Regions from separate parts of the Streptomyces sp. NPDC001515 genome, predicted to be linked through region 2. Evidence: riboswitches for the same ligand, from Rfam matches in the RefSeq annotation. Region 2 holds a riboswitch; each other region holds the start of a gene.
The links. A riboswitch is a leader RNA that binds a small molecule or an ion and turns the genes downstream of it on or off. The one in region 2 is predicted to bind cyclic di-AMP.
Positions count from the first base shown of each region.

Region 1: another riboswitch for cyclic di-AMP. It lies ahead of ACWCXC_RS06775 (transglycosylase family protein); the one in region 2 lies ahead of ACWCXC_RS13420 (M23 family metallopeptidase).
Region 3: another riboswitch for cyclic di-AMP. It lies ahead of ACWCXC_RS24610 (NlpC/P60 family protein); the one in region 2 lies ahead of ACWCXC_RS13420 (M23 family metallopeptidase).

Region 1 is NZ_JBSFHN010000004.1:42,153-49,764, forward strand. It holds gene ACWCXC_RS06765 (FtsB family cell division protein) at 5-475, opposite strand; gene eno (phosphopyruvate hydratase) at 570-1,850, opposite strand; gene ACWCXC_RS06775 (transglycosylase family protein) at 2,138-2,881, opposite strand; cyclic di-AMP (ydaO/yuaA leader) riboswitch at 2,886-3,054, opposite strand; gene ACWCXC_RS06780 (transglycosylase family protein) at 3,356-4,330, opposite strand; gene ACWCXC_RS06785 (cytochrome P450 family protein) at 4,444-5,754, opposite strand; gene ACWCXC_RS06790 (nucleoside triphosphate pyrophosphohydrolase) at 5,807-6,817, opposite strand; gene ACWCXC_RS06795 (SurA N-terminal domain-containing protein) at 6,906-7,562, opposite strand.
Region 2 is NZ_JBSFHN010000010.1:100,387-107,998, reverse strand. It holds gene ACWCXC_RS13425 (M16 family metallopeptidase) at 1-1,322, shown strand, start outside; cyclic di-AMP (ydaO/yuaA leader) riboswitch at 1,553-1,722, shown strand; gene ACWCXC_RS13420 (M23 family metallopeptidase) at 1,736-2,569, shown strand; gene ACWCXC_RS13415 (GntR family transcriptional regulator) at 2,791-3,477, shown strand; gene ACWCXC_RS13410 (HPr family phosphocarrier protein) at 3,679-3,960, opposite strand; gene ACWCXC_RS13405 (bifunctional acetate--CoA ligase family protein/GNAT family N-acetyltransferase) at 4,134-7,067, shown strand; gene ACWCXC_RS13400 (DUF5998 family protein) at 7,148-7,612, shown strand, end outside.
Region 3 is NZ_JBSFHN010000024.1:46,050-53,661, forward strand. It holds gene ACWCXC_RS24605 (hypothetical protein) at 314-667, shown strand; gene ACWCXC_RS24610 (NlpC/P60 family protein) at 739-1,911, opposite strand; cyclic di-AMP (ydaO/yuaA leader) riboswitch at 1,910-2,077, opposite strand; gene pcrA (DNA helicase PcrA) at 2,503-4,941, shown strand; gene ACWCXC_RS24620 (peptidoglycan DD-metalloendopeptidase family protein) at 5,023-6,663, opposite strand; gene ACWCXC_RS24625 (esterase/lipase family protein) at 6,948-7,612, opposite strand, start outside.

The DNA.
Region 1 (7,612 bases), on a different contig from region 2:
CGGCTCAGCCTCGGTCGGCGCTGTCCACGCCGTCCCACAGGTTGGAGTGCCACGGCCGGCCGGACTCGTCCGGTGTGCCGTCGCGCTCCCGCGCCGCGTCCGGGTCGACCACGGTGAAGCCGGTCTCCCCGGGAAGAAGGTAATGCAGGTGCTCGCGGGCCAGCCGCCGGATGTAGGCGTCGTCCTGGAGCCGGGCCTTCTCGTCGCGCAACTGCTCGGTCCGCGTCTCGGCCTCCTGCGCCAGCCGCTCCTGCTCGGCGATCTCGTCGCGCTGCGAGACGTACTGCCGCATCGGATAGGCGAGGGCGACGACCAGCGAGCAGACCACCAGGGCCAGGAAGGCGGCCCGGCCGGTGAGCCGGGAGCGGCGGGCCTGGCGGCGGTTCTGGGAGCGGTAGACGCGGGCCGCGGTCTGCTCGCCGAGCAACCGCAGCCGGGTCGCGGTGGAGAACCGGTCCCGGTCCTTCGCGGCCATGTCTCCGCCTCCCCATTACGCACGTCCGTCCCCGCACACGGTACGGGACCGAGTGCGGGGACGGACGGAGGCCGGGTCGGTTGCCCGGACCGGGTCAGCCCTTGAAGCGCGGGAACGCCGAGCGGCCGGCGTACACGGCGGCGTCGTCGAGGATCTCCTCGATGCGCAGCAGCTGGTTGTACTTGGCGACGCGGTCCGAGCGGGCCGGGGCGCCGGTCTTGATCTGGCCGCAGTTCACGGCGACGGCGAGGTCCGCGATGGTGACGTCCTCGGTCTCGCCGGAGCGGTGCGACATCATGCACTTGAAGCCGTTGCGCTGGGCCAGCTCGACGGCGTCCAGGGTCTCGGTCAGCGAACCGATCTGGTTGACCTTGACGAGCAGGGCGTTGGCGGAGCCCTCCTCGATGCCGCGGGCCAGGCGCTCCGGGTTGGTGACGAAGAGGTCGTCACCGACGATCTGCACCTTGCTGCCGAGCTTGTCGGTGATGACCTTCCAGCCGGCCCAGTCGTCCTCGTACAGCGGGTCCTCGATGGAGACCAGCGGGTACGCGGAGACCAGCTCCTCGTAGTACTCGGTCATCTCGGCGGCCGAGCGGGACTTGCCCTCGAACTCGTACTTCCCGTCCTTGTAGAACTCCGAGGCGGCGACGTCGAGCGCGAGCGCGATGTCCTTGCCCGGGGCGTAGCCGGCCTCCTTGATGGCCTCGACGATGAGGTCGAGGGCGGCGCGGTTGGACTCCAGGTTCGGCGCGAAGCCGCCCTCGTCGCCGAGACCGGTGGACAGGCCCTTGGTCTTCAGGACCTTCTTCAGGGTGTGGTAGACCTCGGCACCCCAGCGCAGCGCCTCGGAGAAGGACTCCGCGCCGATCGGGGCGATCATGAACTCCTGGATGTCCACGTTGGAGTCCGCGTGCGAACCGCCGTTGAGGATGTTCATCATCGGAACGGGCAGCAGGTGCGCGTTCGGGCCGCCGAGGTAGCGGAAGAGCGGCAGGTCCGAGGCCTCGGAGGCGGCGTGGGCCACGGCGAGCGAGACGCCGAGGATGGCGTTGGCGCCGAGCGAGCCCTTGTTCTCGGTGGCGTCCAGGTCGAACATCGCCTGGTCGATCAGGCGCTGCTCGGTGGCGTCGTAGCCGACGAGCTCCGGGCCGATCTGCTCGATGACGGCGAGGACGGCCTTCTCGACGCCCTTGCCCTGGTAGCGGTTGGGGTCTCCGTCACGAAGCTCGATGGCCTCGAAGGCACCGGTGGAGGCGCCGGACGGAACGGCGGCACGGCCGGTGGAGCCGTCGTCGAGGCCGACCTCGACCTCGACCGTGGGGTTTCCGCGGGAGTCGAGGATTTCCCGGGCTACGACGACGTCGATGGACGGCACGAGGCATCTCCTTCTGGGATATGACGCTTGGGGTGCGGGGCCACGTGGGCCTTGCGACACGAGCCTAACCGGCCCGGCGGCCTGCGTCGGCCGACCGCCCGACCCCTGGGACGAAAAAGGACCCAAGCGCGGGCACAGCGGGATGAAAGGGAAGAAATCTACTGACGGGTAACGACAACAGTTGAACGGTCCCCGGCCCGAACGAGCGGACCCCGGCCCGGCGCGCACGGGGGGAGGGTGCGCACCGGGCCGGGGTGTCCGGAGCCGTCGACGAGGAGGGGTCGCGACTACTTCGTCAGGTGGAGCTGCTGACCCGGGTAGATCAGGTCGGCGTCCTTGACGATGTCCTTGTTCAGCTCGAAGAGGCGCTGCCAGCCGCCCTCGACGCCGTGGTCGGCGGCGATCTTGCTCAGCGAGTCGCCGGTGACGACCTTGTACTCGCCGTCGCCCTTGGCGACCTTCGCGCCGGTCGGGGTGGTCACGGTCTTCGCGGCCTTCTTCGGCTCGCTCTTCGCCGGGGCGGGGGTGCGCTCCGAGCGGTTGGTGGCCGGGGCCTCGGTGCGCTCGGCCTGCTTCTGCGGCGCGGCCTCCTGCTTGGGGGCCTGCTCCGTCGTGGCGGCGGAGGAGCCGGTGTCGACGCCCGGGTCGACGCCGTCGTTGGTCAGGTTGCCGGCGCCGGCGCAGGCCCAGGCGCCCGGACCCTGGAGGGCGAGCAGCTTCTCGGCGGTGGCGATCTGCTGGGCCTTGGTGGCCAGGTCGGCGCGGGGGGCGTACTGGGTACCGCCGGCGGCGGCCCAGCTGGACTGGGAGAACTGGAGGCCGCCGTAGTAGCCGTTGCCGGTGTTGATGGACCAGTTGCCACCGGACTCGCACTGGGCGACGGCGTCCCACGTGGCCACCGAGGCGGCGGAGGCGCCGGTCGCGCCCATCAGCGGAACGGCGACGGCGGCACCGGCGACGCCGGCGAGCGTGGCGATCCGGACGGCCTTGGAGGGGCGGCGGTGCTTGTTGGCCTTGCGGTTGAGCAGCATCGAGACTTCTCCTCACCGACGCCTGCGAGGTGAGCTGTCGGGTTCGGGCCTGTGAGTTGCCCGGTCGCACGTCCTAGCACGCGACTTCACCCCAAGCCGGTCCCGGCGTCCTTCGACGTCCGGGTCCGGCGCCTACCTGGGTCCCCCGCTCCTGCCTACGGCGCTTTCGCGTCTGTTCCCTTCGACCGACGGCAGGATTCGGCGTGACGGTCGACGGGGCCCGCGGTGCGAGCGGTTCAGACCGTAAACACACCCAACCCCGACATTCAAAGAAGGACATACCGGAAAAACATCCCGTACTTGCATCTGACAAACCCACATTTGCGCAGGTCGGAACGGATGCGACGGGACCTCCCGGACACAACACGCCAGTTCACGCAAAGAGACCTATGTCTCACTTGGTCGAAAGTGGGACATAGGCCTCTGAACTACCCCGGAATCCGGGGCATTTTCAGCCGGTGATCCGGGCCGGACTCACCCGGTCGGCGCACCCAGGTCAAGGCTCTGGCCAGGCAGGATCAGGTCCGGGTCGGAGCCGATCTCGTCCTTGTTGGTCTCGTAGAGCGCCGTCCAGCCGCCGGGCAGCTTCTGCGCCTGGGCGATCGCCCACAGGTTGTCGCCGGGCCGGACGGTGTACGCGCCGTCGGCGGCCGGGTCCCCCGCGTCGCGCGCCCCGGACTCGCCGCGCGAGGCGTGCCGCCCCGCGTCGCGGTCCTCGCGGCCGGACTGCCGGGTCTCCTCGGGTGCGGGGGCGCCCCGGTGCTTGCCGCCCCGGTCGGCGCTCCCGGCCCGCCGCTCGTCGCCCGGCGCGGCGTCGGAGGCGTCCGCCCCCGAGGCGTCCCGCGCGTCCCCGGCCGAGGGCGTGGAGGCGGAGGGAGAGGCGTCCGGCTTGGCGTGCTTGCCGCGCGAGGCGTCCGCGCCCCGCTCGTCCGCGCCGCCCTTCGCGTCCCCGGCGTCCTTGCCGTCCGCGGTCGCGTCGTCCGGGGCCCCGGCCTCCGCCGAGGGGTCGGCGGACGGATCGGCGGAGGGCTCGTCGGACGGCACGCCGCCCGGGTCCACCCCCGGCAGCCCGGCGTCCGTCGCGAGCCCGGAGATCACCGCGCAGCTGGGCCACGCCATCGGCCCCCGGTCGGCCAGCACCTTCTCGGCGACGGCGATCTGCTGCGAGCGGCTGGCGAGGTCGGCGCGCTCGGCGTAGGACTCGCCGCCGTACGCCTTCCACAGCTCCGGGGAGAACTGGAGGCCGCCGTAGGAGCCGTTGCCGAGGTCGGCGCTCCACATCCCGCCGCTCTCGCACTCGGCCACCCGGTCCCAGGTCGAGGCGTCCGCCGCGTGGGCGCCCGCGGCGCCGAGCAGCGGGATCGCGAGGGCCGAGCCGGTCACGCCTGCGGCGACGACGATGGCGGGAGCCTGTCGGGGACGACGGTGCCTGCCGTTCGCGGAGCCCATGGGGATGCCTTCCGTGTGACGGGTGGGTCGAACGGTGAACCTAGCGGGACTCGAACGGATGTCACAAGTCGATGCAGCGCAGATCACGCCGACATCACAGAGTTGACAGAAAGTCACCTTCCGCCCGTGCCCGCTTCCGGACCGAACTCGACCGGAAGGGTGCGCAGTCCGCGCATGATCAGCCCACCGCGCCAGCGCAAATCGGCCGATTCCCCGGCAAGCCGGAGGTCCGGAAGACGTTTCAGCAGGGTGGCGAGGGCCGTCTGGCCCTCCAGCCGGGCGAGCGGGGCCCCGAGGCAGTAGTGGATGCCGTGTCCGTATCCCAGGTGCGGGTTGTCACGCCGTGCGAGGTCCAGCGTGTCCGGACCCGCGAAGCGCTCCGGGTCCCGGTCGGCGGCGGCCAGCACCACGAGCACCGGATCGCCCTCGGCCACCCGCTGCCCGCCGATGGTCAGCGCCTCGGTGGCGTACCGCCAGGTCGCCAGCTCCACCGGCCCGTCGTACCGCAGCAGTTCCTCGATCCCGGTCGCCAGCAGCTCCGTCTCCCCCGCCTCCAGCGAACGCTGGAGGCGGGAGCGCTGCTCCGGATGGCCGAGCAGGGTGTGGACCCCGTTCCCGATCAGGTTCACGGTCGTCTCGAAACCCGCGAACAGCAGGATGAAGGCCATCGCGGCGGCCTCGTTCTCCGTCAGGTGCTCGCCGTGGTCGCTCGCCCGGATGAGCCCCGAGATCAGATCGTCGCCCGGGTCCTCGCGCTTGCGGTGGATCAGTTCCAGGAGGTAGTTCCGCATCTTCTTCACGGAGCGCGCCACCCCGCCGCGCGGGCCGCCGCCGTGGCGGATCATCATCCCCGCCCAGTCCCGGAAGTCGTCCTGGTCCTCGCCCGGCACCCCGAGCAGATCGCAGATGGCGTAGATGGGGAGCGGGAAGGCGAACTCGTGGATGAGGTCCGCTTCCCCCTTCGCGGCGAAGCCGTCGATCAGCCGGTCCGTCAGCTCCTGGACGCGGGGCGCGAACGCGGCGACCCGGCGCGGGGTGAACGCCTTGGAGACGAGCCGGCGCAGCCGCGTGTGGTCGGGCGGGTCGATGTTCAGCAGATGCGTCATCAGCTCCGCCTTGCGCTCCCCCGGGATGCCCGTCTTCCCCTTGGCCCGCGCGGACCCGGCGTGGTGGGCCGGGTTCTTGGAGAGCCGGGCGTCGGCGAGCGCCTGCCGGGCGTCCGCGTACCGCGTCACCAGCCATGCCTCGACCCCGCTGGGCAGGGTGGTGCGGTGCACGGGGCTGTGCGTGCGCAGCCAGGCGTAGGCGGGGTACGGATCGGTCGCGAACTCCCAGGTGAAGAGCTCGGGCGCGGGCGGGACGGCGGCGCCGGACCCGCCGTGGGCGGGGCAGCCGGCCGGGGCGTGGGCGGGGTGGTCGTTCACCCCCCGACGTTATCCGCTGCCCCGGGCGGGGGCTCCGGGGCCTCGGCGGCCCCTACTCCGCGCTGTCCGTGCTCTCCGCGCCGTCCACGCCCTCCGCGGCCCGGATGGCGTCCCGGTAGGCGCGGGCCGCGGCGCGCAGGGCGGCCTCCGGGTCGACGCCCTCCTCCTGGGCGCGGACGGCCAGGGCGAGCAGCCGGTAGCCGATGGCGGCGCCGTCCCCGCCCTCGGGGAGGGGGACGTCGAGTCCGGCCGTACGCACGCGGCTCGCGAGCTTCGCGGCGAGGGCCAGGCCGGGCTGGCCGAGCGGCACCCCGTCGGTGACGGAGGCGCGCCGCTTCTCGACGGCCTTGGTGCGCAGCCAGTGCGCGTGGACGTCCTCGGGGGTCTCGGCGGTGGCGTCGCCGAAGACGTGCGGGTGGCGGTGGATCAGCTTCTCGATGAGCGTGCCGGCGACGTCGTCCACGGAGAACGGCTCCTCGCCGCTTCCCGGAATGCCCTCCTCCGCGATCCGGGCGTGGAAGACGACCTGGAGGAGCACGTCCCCCAGCTCCTCGCGGAGTTCCTCGCGGGTGCCGTCCTCGATCGCCTCGACGAGTTCGTACGCCTCCTCGATCGCGTACTTGGCGAGGCCCTGGTGGGTCTTCCGCGAGGTCCAGGGGCACTCGCGGCGGATCCGGTCCATGATCTGGACGAGATCGAGGAGCCGGGCGCCGGGCAGATCGTACGAACCGGGCAGCAGCTCCAGCTCCGGCATCCGCACCCGGCCCGAACCGGCCAGCCGGGCCAGTCCGTCGGTCAGCGGCCCCTCGCCCTCCCCGCCGGTGAGGACCACCACGGTGTGCCCGCCCGCGCAGGCGTCCACCAGCTCCTCGGCGCCGGGAACGCCGGGGGCGACGGTGATCCCGGCCTCGCGCAGATACGGCAGCTGGGCGCCCGCGTCCTGGGCGCAGTGCACCCGGCCGGCCGCGTGCAGGGCCTGCCAGGCGGGCCAGGACAGCAGTCCGGGCGCGACACGGTGGCTGGCGGTGAGCAGGACGATGCGGCCGGGATCTTCAGCGTTCACAGGGCGGAATCTACCCCGGCCGCCGCAGGAGCGGCGGCCCCAGGCTCCGGCCCGCGCACAGGCCCGAGGCCCCGGCCTCGGCGCGGGCTCAGGCCCCGGCTTCCGCGGCCGGCTTCTCCGCCGCGGTGACCTGCTTGATCCACGGGGCCTTGTAGTCGGCGAGCTGGATCTGCTGGTTGTTCCAGGTGCCGAAGCGCGGGTTGACGTCGACCTCGAGCGCCTTCGACGCCTCGCTCAGCGCCTCGCCCAGGATCTTGGTGCCCTCGGGCGTCGTCGGGTCGGCGCCGAGCGCCTGGCCGAGCTTGGTCAGCTGGATCTGCTCCCGGAGGAAGGCGTCGATCTGGTCGGGGGCGATCCACCGCTCCTGGAGCACGGCGGCGCGCAGCCCGTCCTCCCCCTGGTACTGGGCCGCCGCCGAGGCGCGCATCTGCTGCACCTCGGCACGCGTCACCGTCACCCCCGCGTCGGCGGAGGCCCTGTCCAGGATCCGGTCCAGGATCAGCCCGTGCAGCTTGGCGCGGGCGAGCTGCCCCGACTGGTCGCTGATCTGCGCCGACTGCTTCGACGCGTCCTGCGCCTTGCGCACATCGGCCACCTGGCCCTGCACGGTGGCCACCGTGATCCGGTCCCCGCCGACGACGGCCGCGGCGCCGGGGTGGGCCTGGCTGCCGCAGGCGGTGAGGACCGGCGCTGCGACGAGCAGGGCGGCGGAGACGGTGAGCGCGGTGCGACGACGGCGGTGCAAAGGAGCCTCCCGAGGAGATTGTGCGGCGGTGCACAAAGCCTTGCGGTGAT
Region 2 (7,612 bases):
AGCGCGGCGCGCTGCCCAACGGGCTCACGGTGCTGCGCTGCCACCGCCCCGGCCAGCAGGTCGTCGCCGTCGAGATCTTCCTCGACGCCCCGCTGGACGCCGAGCCCGAGGGCCTGGACGGCGTCGCCACGATCATGGCGCGCGCCCTGTCCGAGGGCACCGACAAGCACAGCGCCGAGGAGTTCGCGGCCGAGCTGGAGCGGTGCGGCGCCACCCTGGACGCCCACGCCGACCACCCCGGCCTCCGGGTCTCCCTGGAGGTCCCGGCCTCCCGGCTGCCCAAGGCACTCGGCCTGGTCGCCGAGGCGCTGCGCGCCCCCGCCTTCGCCGACAGCGAGATCGAGCGCCTGGTGGGCAACCGGCTGGACGAGATCCCGCACGAGCAGGCCAACCCCGCCCGACGGGCCGCCAAGCAGCTCTCCAAGGAGCTCTTCCCGGCCACCGCCCGGATGTCCCGGCCCCGCCAGGGCACCGAGGAGACCGTGGCCCGGATCGACGCCGGGGCCGTGCGCGCCTTCTACGACGCCCACGTCCGGCCGTCCACCGCCACGGCCGTGGTCGTCGGTGACCTCACCGGCATCGACCTGGACGGACTGCTCGCGGACACCCTCGGCGACTGGTCGGGCAACACCGTCGAGCCCCGGCCGGCCCCGGCCATCACCGGCGACGACACCGGCCGCGTGGTGATCGTGGACCGTCCGGGCGCTGTGCAGACGCAGCTGCTGATCGGCCGGATCGGCGCCGACCGCCATGACAGCGTCTGGCCAGCCCAGGTGCTCGGCACCTACTGCCTCGGCGGCACGCTGACCTCCCGGCTCGACCGGGTGCTGCGCGAGGAGAAGGGCTACACCTACGGCGTGCGGGCCTTCGCCCAGGTGCTGCGCTCCACCGCTCCGGACTCGGCTTCCGGGGCGACGGGCGCCGCGATGCTCGCGATCAGCGGTTCGGTCGACACGGAATCCACCGGTCCGGCGCTGGACGACCTGTGGAAGGTGCTGCGCACGCTGGCCGCCGAGGGGCTGACGGACGCCGAGCGCGAGACGGCCGTGCAGAACCTCGTGGGGGTCGCCCCGCTGAAGTTCGAGACGGCGGCCTCCGTCGCGGGCACCCTCGCCGACCAAGTCGAGCAGCATCTGCCCGACGACTACCAGGCCACGCTCTACGCCCGGCTCGCCGAGACCGGCACGGTGGAGGCGACCGCCGCCGTCGTGAACGCGTTCCCGGTGGACCGTCTCGTCACGGTGCTGGTGGGGGACGCCTCGCAGATCGCGGAGCCCGTCCGGGCCCTGGGCATCGGAGAGGTGTCGGTCGTCACGGGCTGAGGCACGGCCGGCCCGGACGCGTCCGGGGAGAACGGTAACGGCACCAAGGGGGATGGATCGCGCGGAGAGAGTTCCGTGCGGTCCATCCCTTTTGTCCGTCACGAAGGGAAAGGTGCACATTTGCCCTGTGGGATGTGCGACAAAAGCGGCTGTCCGTTTGGTCCGCGTCCGCGCCGCCGCTTAGCGTCGGCTCCGCTGTCCGCACCCGTATGCCGCATCCGTGACGTACCGGGCAGCCATCGCCGAGTCCCCGTCAGGCGCGAGCCCGGGGAGCCGGGGACCCACGCAGTCCCTGGGGTGAATCGGACGCCGGCGCCCCCGGACCCGGGCCGCGGCATCCGTAGGAGACCTTCCTGCTCCGAACCCGTCAGCTAACCCGGTAGGCGAGAAGGAAGGAAAGGACCAGCCACTCCATGGCGTTCACCCGTGCCTCCGGGAAGCACCGTGCCCCGGGCCGTCTGAGCCGCGCCGGCGCGAAGACCGTCGGCATCGCGACCCTCGCCACCACCGGCGTCGTCGGCGCACTGGCCTCCCCGTCGGTCGCCGCCGACGCCGAGACCCCCGTCACCGACACCGGCCTCACCCAGGTCATCGCCATCGAGCGGGACCTCGCCGACCGCGTCGACGCCCAGGCCCAGGCGCAGCGGCGCCAGGCCGAGGCCGCCGCCGAGAAGCGGGCGAAGGCCGAGGCGGCCGCCCAGAAGAAGGCCGAGGCGAAGAAGAAGGCCCAGGCCCGGGCCGAGGCGAGGAAGAAGGCCCGCGCCGCCGCCGAGGCCCGCGCCGAGGAGGCCCGCGAGACCGCAGCCCGCGCCGCCCGCTCCGCCGAGCGCGCCCGCCTCGGCGCGTACCGGCTCCCCGTCGCCGGCACGTACGTCTCCACCGGCTACAAGTCGAGCAGTTCCCTCTGGTCCTCCGGCAGCCACTCCGGCATCGACTTCCACGCCGCCTCCGGCAGCCCCGTCGTCGCCGTCGGCGCCGGCACGGTCGTCGAGGCCGGCTGGGGCGGCGCGTACGGGAACAACATCGTGCTGCGGATGAGCGACGGCACGTACACCCAGTACGGCCATCTGTCCTCGATCGGTGTCTCCGTCGGCCAGGGCGTCGCCGCCGGGCAGCGGATCGGGCTCTCCGGCTCCACCGGCAACTCGACCGGCCCGCACCTCCACTTCGAGGCGCGCACCACGCCCTCGTACGGCTCCGACATGGACCCGATCGCCTACCTCCGGGCCCACGGCGTCTCCCTCTGAGACCCGCGACGCCCCGAAGGCCCCGGCGCGCACCGCCGGGGCTTCGGCATCTCCGGGAGGGGTGGTGGCGCGTGGGGGTCACCCCCTCGCCGCCGAGGACCGGGGCCAAAAGATATTCATGAATGAACTCCCGGCATCGGAAATGCGACCGCATTGTCATAGAGTCGCGGGACAGGTGTCGATCGGCCGCGATCCGCGGGGATGAGGGCGGGGGTTCGGACATGCGTATTCCGGCGCATTCGGTATGCACGGCCATTCGTGAAGACATTGTCTCGGGTGTCTTCGAGCGCGGCAGCCGGCTGACCGAGGAGGTGCTGGCACGCCGGTACGGGGTCTCCCGCGTCCCGGTGCGCGAGGCGCTGCGCACCCTGGAGTCGGAGGGGTTCGTGGTCACCCGCAGACACGCCGGGGCCTGTGTCGCCGAGCCCACCGAGCAGGAGGCCGTCGACCTCCTGGAGATGCGGACGCTGCTGGAGCCGCTGGGCGCGGCCCGTGCCGCGCGGCGCCGTACCGAGGCGCATCTGAAGGTGCTCCGGGGCCTGGTCAGGCTCGGTCAGGAGCGGGCCAGGCGCGGTGAGGGCGAGGATCTGCGGTCCCTGGGCACCTGGTTCCACGAGACGCTCGCCCAGGCCTCCGGCAGTCCGGGCCTCATCGCCCTGCTCACCCAGCTGCGCCACAAGATCGCCTGGATGTACACGGTCGACCCGCCGTCCCGGCCGGCCGACGCCTGGGCCGAGTACGGGGCGATCGTGGACGCCGTGGCGCGCGGCGACGCCGAACGGGCCAGGGCCCTGACCGCCCAGCACGCCGAGCGGGCCGGGGCCGCGCACCGGCTGCGCCGCCCCGTCCCGGCGGGGAAGGTGAGGAATGCGCAACATCCCGTACACACCCCGAGCGGTCGTTCGTAATAAAGACGCCGTAGACAAAGGGGAGAGGAATTGGGACGGGTGCTATTCCCGCTGCCCGCATTTCTCTTTCCGGGCCCCGTCGTCGATGTTTCCGACGGGAATACGGTGGTGCCGCGTCCCGGGAATGCGGAAACCGCGCCGCCCGGTCGGGGGAGGCGCGGTTTCGGCGCGGAACCATCCGGCGCGTGCGGCCGGTCCGGGTCAGACGGTCTCGGGGAGCTCGTCCAGTCCCTCGGCGACCAGCTTGGAGAGACGGTCCAGAGCGGCGTCGGCGTTCTCCGCGTCGGACGCCAGGACGATCTCCTCGCCGCCCTGCGCGCCGAGCCCGAGCACGGCGAGCATCGAGGCGGCGTTGACCGGGTTGCCGTCGGCCTTGGCGATCGTCACGGGGATGCCGGAGGCCGTGGCGGCACGGACGAAGATGGAAGCGGGGCGGGCGTGCAGGCCCTCGGCCCAACCGACGTTGACGCGGCGCTCAGCCATGGTTCTGCCCTTCACGAATCAATGGTTGTCTAGACCAGTCTCTCATGCAGTGCGCGGTGCTCCGGCCGGACCGCGCCGCGCACCCCCACGGGTGCGCCACCGCCGCCCGGCCACCCCAGACTGCCCCGGCCCCGTCCCCCACGCGACCGGTGGCGGCGCCGTAGGCTTGGCCCATGCAGCCCTCTCCGGAGCAGAGTCCGCAGCACGCCTACCCCGATCACTGGGAGGCGGACGTGGTGCTCCGCGACGGGGGCACGGCCCGGATCAGGCCCATCACCACGGACGACGCCGAGCGGCTGGTCAGCTTCTACGAGCAGGTCTCCGACGAGTCGAAGTACTACCGCTTCTTCGCGCCCTACCCCCGGCTCTCCGCCAAGGACGTCCACCGCTTCACCCATCACGACTACGTCGACCGGGTGGGCCTCGCGGTCACGGTGGGCGGCGAGTTCATCGCCACCGTCCGCTACGACCGGATCGACGCGACCGGCCGCCCCGCCTCCGCCCCGGCCGACGAGGCCGAGGTGGCCTTCCTCGTCCAGGACGCCCACCAGGGCCGCGGGGTCGCCTCCACCCTCCTCGAACACATCGCGGCCGTCGCCCGCGAACGCGGCATCCGGCGCTTCGCCGCCGAGGTGCTGCCCGCCAACACCAAGATGATCAAGGTGTTCCGGGACGCCGGCTACACCCAGCAGCGCAGCTTCGAGGACGGTTCCGTCCACCTCACCCTGGACCTCGAACCGACCGCCGAGTCCCTGGCCGTGCAGCGCGCCCGCGAACAGCGCGCCGAGGCCCGCTCCGTGCAGCGGCTGCTCGCCCCCGGCTCCGTCGCCGTCATCGGCGCCGGACGCACCCCGGGCGGCGTGGGGCGCACCGTGCTGCGCAACCTCCTGGCGGCCGGGTTCACCGGCCGCGTCCACGCGGTGAACCACGCCCTCGCCCCCGGCCAGGACACCCTGGACGGCGTGCCCGCCCACCGCTCCCTCGGCGAGATCGGCGCACCCGTCGACCTCGCCGTGGTCGCCGTCCCCGCCGACCGCGTTCCCGAGGCCGTCGCCGACTGTGGCGAGCACGGCGTCCAGGGCCTCGTCGTCCTGTCCGCCGGATACGCCGAGTGGGGCGCCGAGGGCCGCGAGCGCCAGCGCGAACTGGTCCGCCAGGCCCGTGCGTACGGCATGCGGATCATCGGCCCCAACGCCTTCGGCATCATCAACAACTCCGACGCCGTCCGGCTCAACGCCTCCCTCGCGCCGGAGCGGCCCGCCTCCGGCCGCATCGGCCTGTTCACCCAGTCCGGCGCGATCGGCATCGCCCTGCTCTCCGGGCTCTACCGGCGCGGCGCGGGGCTCTCCACCTTCATCTCGGCCGGCAACCGGGCCGACATCTCGGGCAACGACTTCCTGCAGTACTGGTACGAGGACCCGGACACCGACGTCGCCCTGCTCTACCTGGAATCGCTCGGCAACCCCCGCAAGTTCACCCGCCTCGCCCGGCGGACCGCCGCCGTGAAGCCCGTCGTCGTGGTCAAGGGCGCCCGGCACAGCGGCTCCACCCCGCCCGGCCACGCGGTCCCGGTCAGCCGGATCCCGGACGCCACGGTCTCCGCGCTGATGCGGCAGGCCGGAGTGATCCGCGTCGACACCGTCACGGAGATGGTCGACGCCGGACTGCTCCTGGCCGACCAGCCGCTCCCCGCGGGCGGACGCGTTGCCATCCTCGGCAACTCGGAGTCGCTCGGGCTCCTCACGTACGACGCCTGCCTGGCGGAGGGGCTGCGCCCCCGGCCGCCCGTCGACCTCACCACGGCGGCCACCCCGCAGGACTTCCGCGACGCGCTGTCGGCGGCCCTCGCCGACGGCGGCTGCGACGCGGTCGTGGTGACGGCGATCCCGTGGGTGGGCGAGGACGGGGAGGCGGAGTCCGGCGACGGGGAGGTGCTGGCCACCGCCCTGCACGCGGCGGCGGCCGCGGGCCCGGCGAAGCCGGTCGCCGTGGTCCACGTGGAGATGGGCGGTCTCGCGCAGGCCCTGGCCGCCGCCACCAGCACCGCCGCCCAGCAGCGCCCGCAGTCCGCCGGCCCGCGCCCCGCCCGGGACGGGGCGCCCGGAACGGCCCCCACGGACACGGCGACCGGACCCGCGCCAGCGCCCCCCGCCCGGACGACCGCCCCCGCCCCGCCGGGCGGCGCGGACCCCGCGACCGGCGTCCCCGCCCCCGAACCCCCCCGGGCCCCCGGCCGGATCCCCGCGTACCCCGCCGCCGAGCGGGCGGTGCGGGCACTCGCGGAGGCCGTGCGGTACGCGCAGTGGCGGCGGCAGGCGGCCCTGCCGGGCAAGGTGCCCGAGTTCCTCGACGACACGATCGACGAACCGGCCGCCGCCGCGCTCATCGACACCCTGCTGGGCCCGGACCCCGATCCCCGGGGCAAGCCCCTGGACCACGACGAGGCCCGCGCGCTCCTGGCCTGCTACGGCATCACCGTCCGCCCGACGCTGCCCGCGCCCGGCCCCGAGGAGGCGGTCGCCGCGGCGGCCGAGCTGGGCTTTCCGGTGGCGCTGAAGACCACCGCCCCCCATCTGCGCCACCGCGCCGACCTCGGCGGGGTCCGCCTCGACCTCGCGGGCGATACCGCGCTGCGCAGGGCGTACGGCGAGCTGACCGATCTGCTCGGCACGCCCGCCGAACTGCGGCCCGTCGTCCAGTCCATGGCTCCGCGCGGCGTGGACACGGTCGTCCGGGCCACCATCGACCCGGCCGCCGGGGCCGTCCTCTCCTTCGGCCTGGCGGGCGCCCCCTCCGAACTCCTCGGCGACACCGCGCACCGGCTGGTCCCCGCCACCGACCGCGACGTCGCCGAGCTGATCCGGTCCATCCGGGCCGCCCCCGTCCTCTTCGGCTGGCGCGGTGCGGCCCCGGTGGACACCGCCGCCCTGGAGGAACTGCTGCTGCGGGTCTCCCGGCTGGTCGACGAGCACCCCGAGGTGGTCTCCGTCGCCCTGGAACCGGTCGTCGTCGCCCCGCACGGCCTCACCGTCCTCGGCGCGAGCGTGCGGCTCTCCCCGCCGCCGCCCCGTACGGATCTGGGCCCGCGCCGGCTCTCCAACTACTGACACGTGACCCGTGGGGCCCGGCCCGCCGGGGCCGTCACGGGCGTCCCCGGCAGCCATCGGTCCGCCGTAGGATGGTGCCCATGGCTAAGACCGGTACGACGACCCAGGGGCTGCGCGCGGCGATCGAGCGCAGCGGCTACTACCCGGCCCTCGTGGCCGAGGCGGTGGAGGCCGCCGTGGGCGGTGAGCCGGTCGCCTCGTACCTGGTGCACCAGGAGACGACGTTCGACTCCAACGAGGTGCGCCGGCACGTCACGGTCCTGGTGCTCACGGACACCCGCTTCATCGTCAGCCACACCGACGAGCAGAACGCGGACACCAGCTCCCCGTCGCCGTACGCCACCACCTCCACCGAGTCGGTCAAGCTCGACCGGATCTCCTCGGTCGTGGTCAGCCGCGTCGTCGCCAACCCCGAGAAGTACGTCGCCGGGACCCTGCCCCGCGAGGTCGTCCTGACCATCGGCTGGGGCGCGGTCTCCCGGATCGATCTGGAGCCCGCCGCCTGCGGCGACCCCAACTGCGAGGCCGACCACGGCTACACCGGC
Region 3 (7,612 bases), on a different contig from region 2:
GCGGGCCCGCCCGGTCCGGCGGGGGACCGCGCACAGGGGGTGCGGTCCGCCGCGGGACCCGGCGGGGCGACCGCCCGGCACACCGCCCCGCACGGGGGCCGGTGGTGGGGGGTCACCTGGGACGGGACGCTAAACCCGGGGCACGGGCAGGAGTTGTAATGACCACTATTGTCTGAATTTGGCGTTGCGCTGTTCTCGGATGACCGGAAAAACCCCGCCAGAGTCAGGCAATTCGCGCATCAACCGGTCAAGCGGTCAGAGAGACCCACCTCGCCGCCGGGTGCTGCTATGTGCGGAGCTAGGCTGCGGAGCCATGCGCGTACTCATCGATGTCTTCGTCGCCCTGCACATCATCGGCATCGCCTCCCTGCTGGGCGGATTCCTCACCCAGATGAAGGCCATGGGGGCCGGGACGGCACGGTTCGTCCCGGCGATGCTGCACGGTGCGCTGACCATGCTCGTCACCGGGATCGCCCTCGTCGGGCTCGACCAGGCCGACGACCACCCGGTGAACAACGTGAAGATCGGCATCAAGCTGCTGATCCTGGTCGTGATCCTCGGGATCGTGTACGTCAAGCGCGACGAGGAGAAGGTCGACAAGGGCCTCTTCGCCGCCGTCGGCGGACTGACCGTCGTCAACATCTTCATCGCCACGCTCTGGAACTGAGCGCACGGACGACGAGGGGCCGGCCCGGTGACGGGCCGGCCCCTCGTCGTGTCCGGACGGGGTCTCCCCGGTCAGGCCGGGCGCACGCTCCCGTAGATCGGCATGTAGTAGATCGACTCCTCGCGCACGTTCGCCCCGGGCTTCGGCGCGTGGATCATCATGCCGTCGCCCTTGTAGATGCCGACGTGGCTGATGTCGTCGTAGAAGAAGACCAGGTCGCCGGGGCGCAGATCGGCCGTGGCGACCCGGGTGCCGATGTTCACCTGGTCCCAGGTGGTCCGCGGGATGTCCACCCCCGCGGCCTTCCAGGCGGCCTGGGTGAGCCCCGAGCAGTCGTACGAGGCGGGGCCGGTCGCCCCCCATACGTACGGCTTGCCGATCTGGGCCTCGGCGAACGCCATCACCTTGTCGGCCTTCGTCGTGGCACCGCTGTCCGAGCCGGTGCCCGTATCGGTACCGCTGCCCGCGTCCGTACCGCCGCCGCCCTGCTTGGCGGCCTCGGCGGCCTCCTCGGCCTTGCGGTCGGCCTCGGCCTTCGCGGCGGCCTGCTTCTTCGCCAGCTCCGCTGCCTTGCGCCGGGCCTCGGCCTCCTTCTTCCGCTCCAGCTCGGCCAGCCGCGCCTTCTCCTCGGCGGTCAGCTTCGAGAGCAGCGTCCGGGCCTCGGCCAGCTTCGTCTGGACGGCCTGCTTGCTGGTCCGCAGCGTCGCCTGCGACTCGGTGAGCGTCTCCAGGCTCTTCACGGCCTCGGCCCGCTGCTTGGACGCCTTCGCCTGCTGCGTACGGAAGTCCGCGACCGCCGTGGTCTGGCGCTCGGTCATCCGGTCCATGAGGTGGGTCTGGTCGAAGAACGACTGCGGGTCGTCGGCCAGGAAGAACGTGGCGGTCGGCGCGAGGGCGCCGCCCCGGTACTGGGCGGCGGCATAGGTGCCGAGCGTCCTGCGGGCCTCGTTCAGCTTCCCGGTCCGCTCGGCGACGTCGTCCAGGAGCCTGTCCACCGCGGCCTTCTGGGCGGTGGTCGCCTCCTTCGCCCGGTTGTACTGCTGGGTCGCGGTCCCCGCCTGCCGGTAGAGGTCGTCGACCTTCTTCTGGACGTCCTCGATGCTGGGCTTGGGGGCCGGCGCGGCCAGCGCGCTCTGCGAGGACAACAGGGTCACGGACGCGAGAGCGGCGGTCGTGATCCCCACGGCGGGGCCGGTGGTGCGCACCCGGGTGCGCGGTTTGCGATGCGACGCCAAGGTCTGCATCTCCTTCCGTGGACCGCCTACCGGGTTAGCTGTCGGGTTCGGGCGGAACGGAAGGCTGCCCTACGGTCCGGGTGGGGGGTCGCGGACCGATTCACCCCGGTGCTTCGTGTGGGTCCCCGGCTCCGGGCGCCTCGTGCGCGCAGCCCGGATTCGGCGTGGCCGCCCGCTCGGCGTGGATCGCCTCTGGGGGTACGGGCCGCCCGACGGAGCACGCTAGCCAACTCATGGTGCCCCTGTGAAGGTTGGTGTTCGATATGCCCGATACGTTTTTGTGACCTTGGCGGATCGGGGTGCCGTGGGGCGGGCAGGGCCCCCGATTCACCACGTCACGCGCCCGCCCGCTCGCTCTCCGTGCCCGGTCGGTCATGCGCTCTTGGTCACTCCGCCCCCACCTGTCAGTGCGCCCGCCCGGTGGGCCTGTGCAGCGGGTCATGGCCGGGGTCGCGACGCCTGGCACGGCACCTCGCGGCGTTGCCGAAACGCCCGGATAGCTCCGCTATCAGGACGCTCCGGCGCCTTGCGATGCACCGCACCAGCCGCCGCGCCCTACCCGGCCCTGACCCGCCGCACAGGCCCTAGACTCGTACAGCGATGAGCAGCCTCTTTGACGACAGCTTCCTGGCCGGCCTCCAGCAACCGGAGGAAGGGCCCCCGCCGCCCCCCGAGGACTCCGCGCCCGACGAGGTGCCGGAGGACCTTTTCGCGGGCGTCTACGACGGGCCCCCGCCGCCCCGCGAGGCGTACTACCGGGACGGCGCCCACCGCCCCGTCCTCGACGCCGCCGCCCTGCTCGACGGTCTGAACACCGAGCAGCGCGCCGCCGTGGTGCACTCCGGGTCCCCGCTGCTCATCGTCGCCGGGGCCGGCTCCGGCAAGACCCGGGTGCTGACCCACCGCATCGCCCATCTGCTGGCCGAGCGCGGGGTGCACCCGGGCCAGATCCTCGCGATCACCTTCACCAACAAGGCCGCGGGCGAGATGAAGGAGCGCGTCGAACAGCTCGTCGGACCCCGGGTCAACGCCATGTGGGTCATGACCTTCCACAGCGCGTGCGTCCGCATCCTGCGCCGCGAGTCGAAGAAGCTCGGCTTCACGTCCTCGTTCTCGATCTACGACGCCGCCGACTCCAAGCGCCTGATGGCCCTGGTCTGCCGCGATCTCGACCTCGACCCCAAGCGCTTCCCCCCGAAGTCGTTCACGGCGAAGGTCTCGAACCTGAAGAACGAGCTGATCGACGAGGAGACCTTCGCCGGCCAGGCCACCGACGGTTTCGAGAAGACCCTCGCCCAGGCGTACACGCTCTACCAGGCCCGCCTGCGCGAGGCCAACGCGCTGGACTTCGACGACATCATCATGACGACGGTCCACCTGCTCCAGGCGTTCCCCGACGTCGCCGAGCACTACCGCCGCCGCTTCCGCCACATCCTCGTCGACGAGTACCAGGACACCAACCACGCCCAGTACACCCTCGTACGGGAGCTGGTCGGCCCCACCGGCCCCGACGACGCCCCCGGCGAGCTGTGCGTGGTGGGTGACGCGGACCAGTCCATCTACGCCTTCCGCGGCGCCACCATCCGCAACATCCTCCAGTTCGAAGAGGACTACCCGGACGCGACCACCATCCTGCTGGAGCAGAACTACCGCTCCACGCAGACGATCCTCTCCGCCGCCAACGCCGTCATCGAGCGCAACGAGAGCCGCCGCCCCAAGAACCTCTGGACCAAGGCCGGCACCGGCGCCCGGATCACCGGCTACGTCGCGGACACCGAGCACGACGAGGCCCAGTTCGTCGCCGACGAGATCGACCGGCTGACCGACACGGACGAGGCGAGGGCCGGGGACGTCGCCGTCTTCTACCGGACGAACGCGCAGTCCCGTGTCTTCGAGGAGATCTTCATCCGCGTCGGCCTGCCCTACAAGGTCGTCGGCGGCGTGCGCTTCTACGAGCGCAAGGAGGTCCGGGACGTCCTGGCCTACCTCCGGGTCCTCGCCAACCCCGAGGACACCGTCCCGCTGCGGCGCATCCTCAACGTCCCCAAGCGCGGCATCGGCGACCGCGCCGAGGCCATGATCGACGCCCTCTCGCTGCGCGAGAAGATCTCCTTCGCGCAGGCCCTGCGCCGGGTCGACGAGGCGTACGGCATGGCCGCGCGCTCGGCCAACGCCGTCAAGCGGTTCAACACGCTGATGGAGGAGCTGCGCACGATCGTCGAGTCCGGCGCCGGACCCGCCGTGGTCCTGGAGGCCGTCCTGGAGCGCACGGGCTATCTCGCCGAACTCCAGTCGTCCACCGACCCGCAGGACGAGACCCGCATCGAGAACCTTCAGGAACTCGCCGCCGTCGCCCTCGAATTCGAGCAGGAGCGCGGCGAGGAGGAGGGCGCGGGCACCCTGGCCGAGTTCCTGGAGAAGGTCGCGCTCGTCGCGGACTCCGACCAGATCCCCGACGAGGACACCGACGGCTCCGGCGTCATCACGCTGATGACCCTGCACACCGCCAAGGGCCTCGAATTCCCGGTGGTCTTCCTCACCGGCATGGAGGACGGCGTCTTCCCGCACATGCGGGCGCTCGGCCAGACCAAGGAGCTGGAGGAGGAGCGCCGGCTCGCGTACGTCGGCATCACCCGCGCCCGCGAACGCCTCTACCTCACCCGCGCCGCCATGCGCAGCGCCTGGGGCCAGCCGGCGTACAACCCGCCGTCGCGGTTCCTGGAAGAGATCCCCGACCAGCACCTGGACTGGAAGCGCAAGGGCCCGATGGCGGCCCCGGCGGGTCCGACCGGGGGCATCGCCTCCTCGCTCTCCGCCTCCCGCGCGCGCTCCGGCCCCTCCGGCTTCGCGACCCGGCGGGCCTCGGAGAAGCCGACGGTCGCGCTGGCGGTCGGCGACCGGGTCACCCACGACCAGTTCGGTCTGGGCACGGTGACGGCGGTCGAGGGCGTGGGCGACCAGGCCAAGGCCACGGTGGACTTCGGCGACGAACGCCCGAAGAAGCTGCTCCTGCGGTACGCGCCGGTCGAGAAGCTGTAGCCCCCGTTCGTTCCCGGGGAGCCCGCCCGGCTTCCCGGGGACGCGGAAGGCCCCCGGGAACGGCTCAGGCCGCAGCCGGGTTCAGGTGGGGTCGACGCCGTGGCTGCGGAGCCAGGTCAGCGGGTTGATCGCCGCGCCGCCGCCGGGCCGCACCTCGAAGTGCAGATGGGGTCCGGTCGAGTTGCCCGTGTCGCCGGAGTACGCGATGACGTCACCGGCCTTGACCGGGCCGGAGCGGATCCGGGTGGTGGAGAGGTGGCAGTACCAGGTCTCCGTGCCGTCGGCCATGGTGACGATGGCCATGTTCCCGTACGCCGAGTTGAACTGCGTGCGCACGGTGCCGTCCGTCGCCGCCATCACCGGCGTGCCGGGGCCGACGGGGAAGTCGATGCCGGTGTGCACCGACATCCAGTTGACGCCCGCCTGGCCGAAGTACGCGCTGAGGCCGTGCTGCTTGACGGGCAGCATGAACTTGGGGCGCAGTGCCTCCTTGCGGGCCGCCTCCTGGTCGCGCCGCTTCTTCTCGGCGGCCTGCCGCGCCTTGAGGTCGATGCGCTCCTGGGTGCGGCTGGCGCGGTCCGCGAAGTTCTCCGCGTCGGCGCTGAGGTTGGCGAGCTGCGTGTCCAGCTTGTTGTTGGCCGCGACCGGTTTGACGGTGCCGGGGTCGGCGGCCGCCATGGACATCGTGTCGTCCTTCTTGTCCTCGCCGCCGCCGATGCCGCCCACGGAGGCCGCGGCGATGCCCGCCACGCTCATCACGCAGGCGGAGGGGACGGCGACGGTGAGGAGCGCGGAGCGCTTGGCGGGGGAGCGCCTGCGGCTGCGACCGCCCCGCGCGGGCCGGCTCGCGGGACGGTGGCCCTCTGCGGCGGCGTTCGCGGGCGCGTGACCGGCGTCCTCGGAGCCGGTCTGCTCGGCCTCGGCGGCGGCGCGGTAGGGCTCGTAGGGGTCGAAGGCGGAGCCGCTGTCGGGGTCCACATCCGCCTCGGGTGCGGGCGCGGACGCGGGGACAGGAGTTTCGCTGACCGCCGTGTGCTCGTACGTGTCCTGCGGGGGCGTGTCCTGCGGAGCGGCCGAGGTCCCGGTGTTCCAGGCGGTGGCGTCGTACGCGCCGGTGTCGTACCCGGTGGTGTCCGTGGCCGCCCACTGGCCGTCCGCGTACCAGGCGGTGGTGTCCCACTGGCCCGAGGAATCGGGGGCGCCGCCCTGGGCCGGGACCGTCGGCAGATAGCCGTCGGTCGGCAGCCACGTCGCCGTCGCCCCCGTGTCGTAGCCGGAGGTGTCGTACGCGTGCCCGGTGCCGTACGCCTCGCCGGTGCCGTGCGCGTGCCCGGTGCCGTAGGTCTCGGTGGTGCCGTACGCGTCCGAAATGCCGTACGAGTCCGGTGTGCCGTACGCGTCCGTCGTGTTGCCGTACGCGTCGGGGGCGCCGTATGTGTCGAACGAGGGGTGCTGCTGGGGCTCCGCCGTGTACGCCGCGTAATCGGCGGGGTGGTCGTAGCCGACCGTCCGGTGCCCGCCCGTGTCCCACTGGGCCGTGTCGTACGTGCCGGTGTAGCCGGTCGGGGCGTCGGCCGCGTACGGGGAGGCGTAACCGGTCGCGGTGTCGTACGAGGCGTCGTGGCCACCGGGCAGGGAGCCGAAGAGCGGGTCGCTGTCGAAGCTGCCCGTGGAGTGGCCGTCGTACCCGGCGTACCCGGCGTAGGGGGGCTGGTCGTTCACCAACTTCTCTCTCGCCTCGGCAGCAGGACCAGTCTCCGGCGTCCGGTGGGGGACTCCGGAGGGTAAGCAGTGGCCGCGACTGTACCCGGCGGTATGCGACGCCGACAATCTTCGACGGCCCCCGCGCGCTCAGGAAACGGGCAATCGGCCGTCTTTCGGCGGGCCGTGCACACAGCCTTGGCTCTATGTTCGAAACTCGTTCGATTCATTGGGGCTCGCGAGAGGCCCGCAGGGGCGCTCCGAGGGCGCTCGGAGGCAGAAGGGGGCAGTCCGGGGGCGCGTACTCAGGCGACCGAGGCTGTGCCTGTGCCACTGCCGGTGCCGGTGACTCCGTGGTCCGGGATCTCGTCGTCCAGCGCCTGGCGGACGGCGGCGGTGACGGCCGGGTGCACCGGCAGGGCGAGATGGCCGATCCCGGTGACGCGGACGTTGACCGCGTCCAGGTCCGGATGGTCGACGCAGGCCGCCTCGGCGGGCACGATCACCTGGTCCAGCTCGCCCCAGAAGCTGACGAAGCGCGTCCGGCAGCCGGGCGCGGGCAGCCGGAGCTCCTGGATGGGCTCCGAGTCGCTGAGCATCTGGCGGGCGATGGGGTGGGCGCCGGCCAGCCGGGCGAGTGCGGTGCCGCCGTGCGGGGTGCCGAGCGTGACGACGGTGCGGACCCGCTGGTCACCGCCCAGCCGCTGGACGTAGTAGCGCGCGATGAGACCGCCGAGGCTGTGCCCCACGATGTCGATCTCCCGCTGTCCGGTGCGGGCGCAGATCTCCTCCACATGCCGGGCGAGCAGTTCGGCGGCGGTGCGGATCTCGCAGGTCAGCGGGGAGTAGTTGAGTGATTCCAGATGGTGCCAGCCGTGCCGGGCCAGCGAGCGGCGCAGCAGCACGAAGACGGAGCGGTTGTCGATGAACCCGTGCAGCAGGACGACCGGCCGGTGTCCGGGGCCCGACG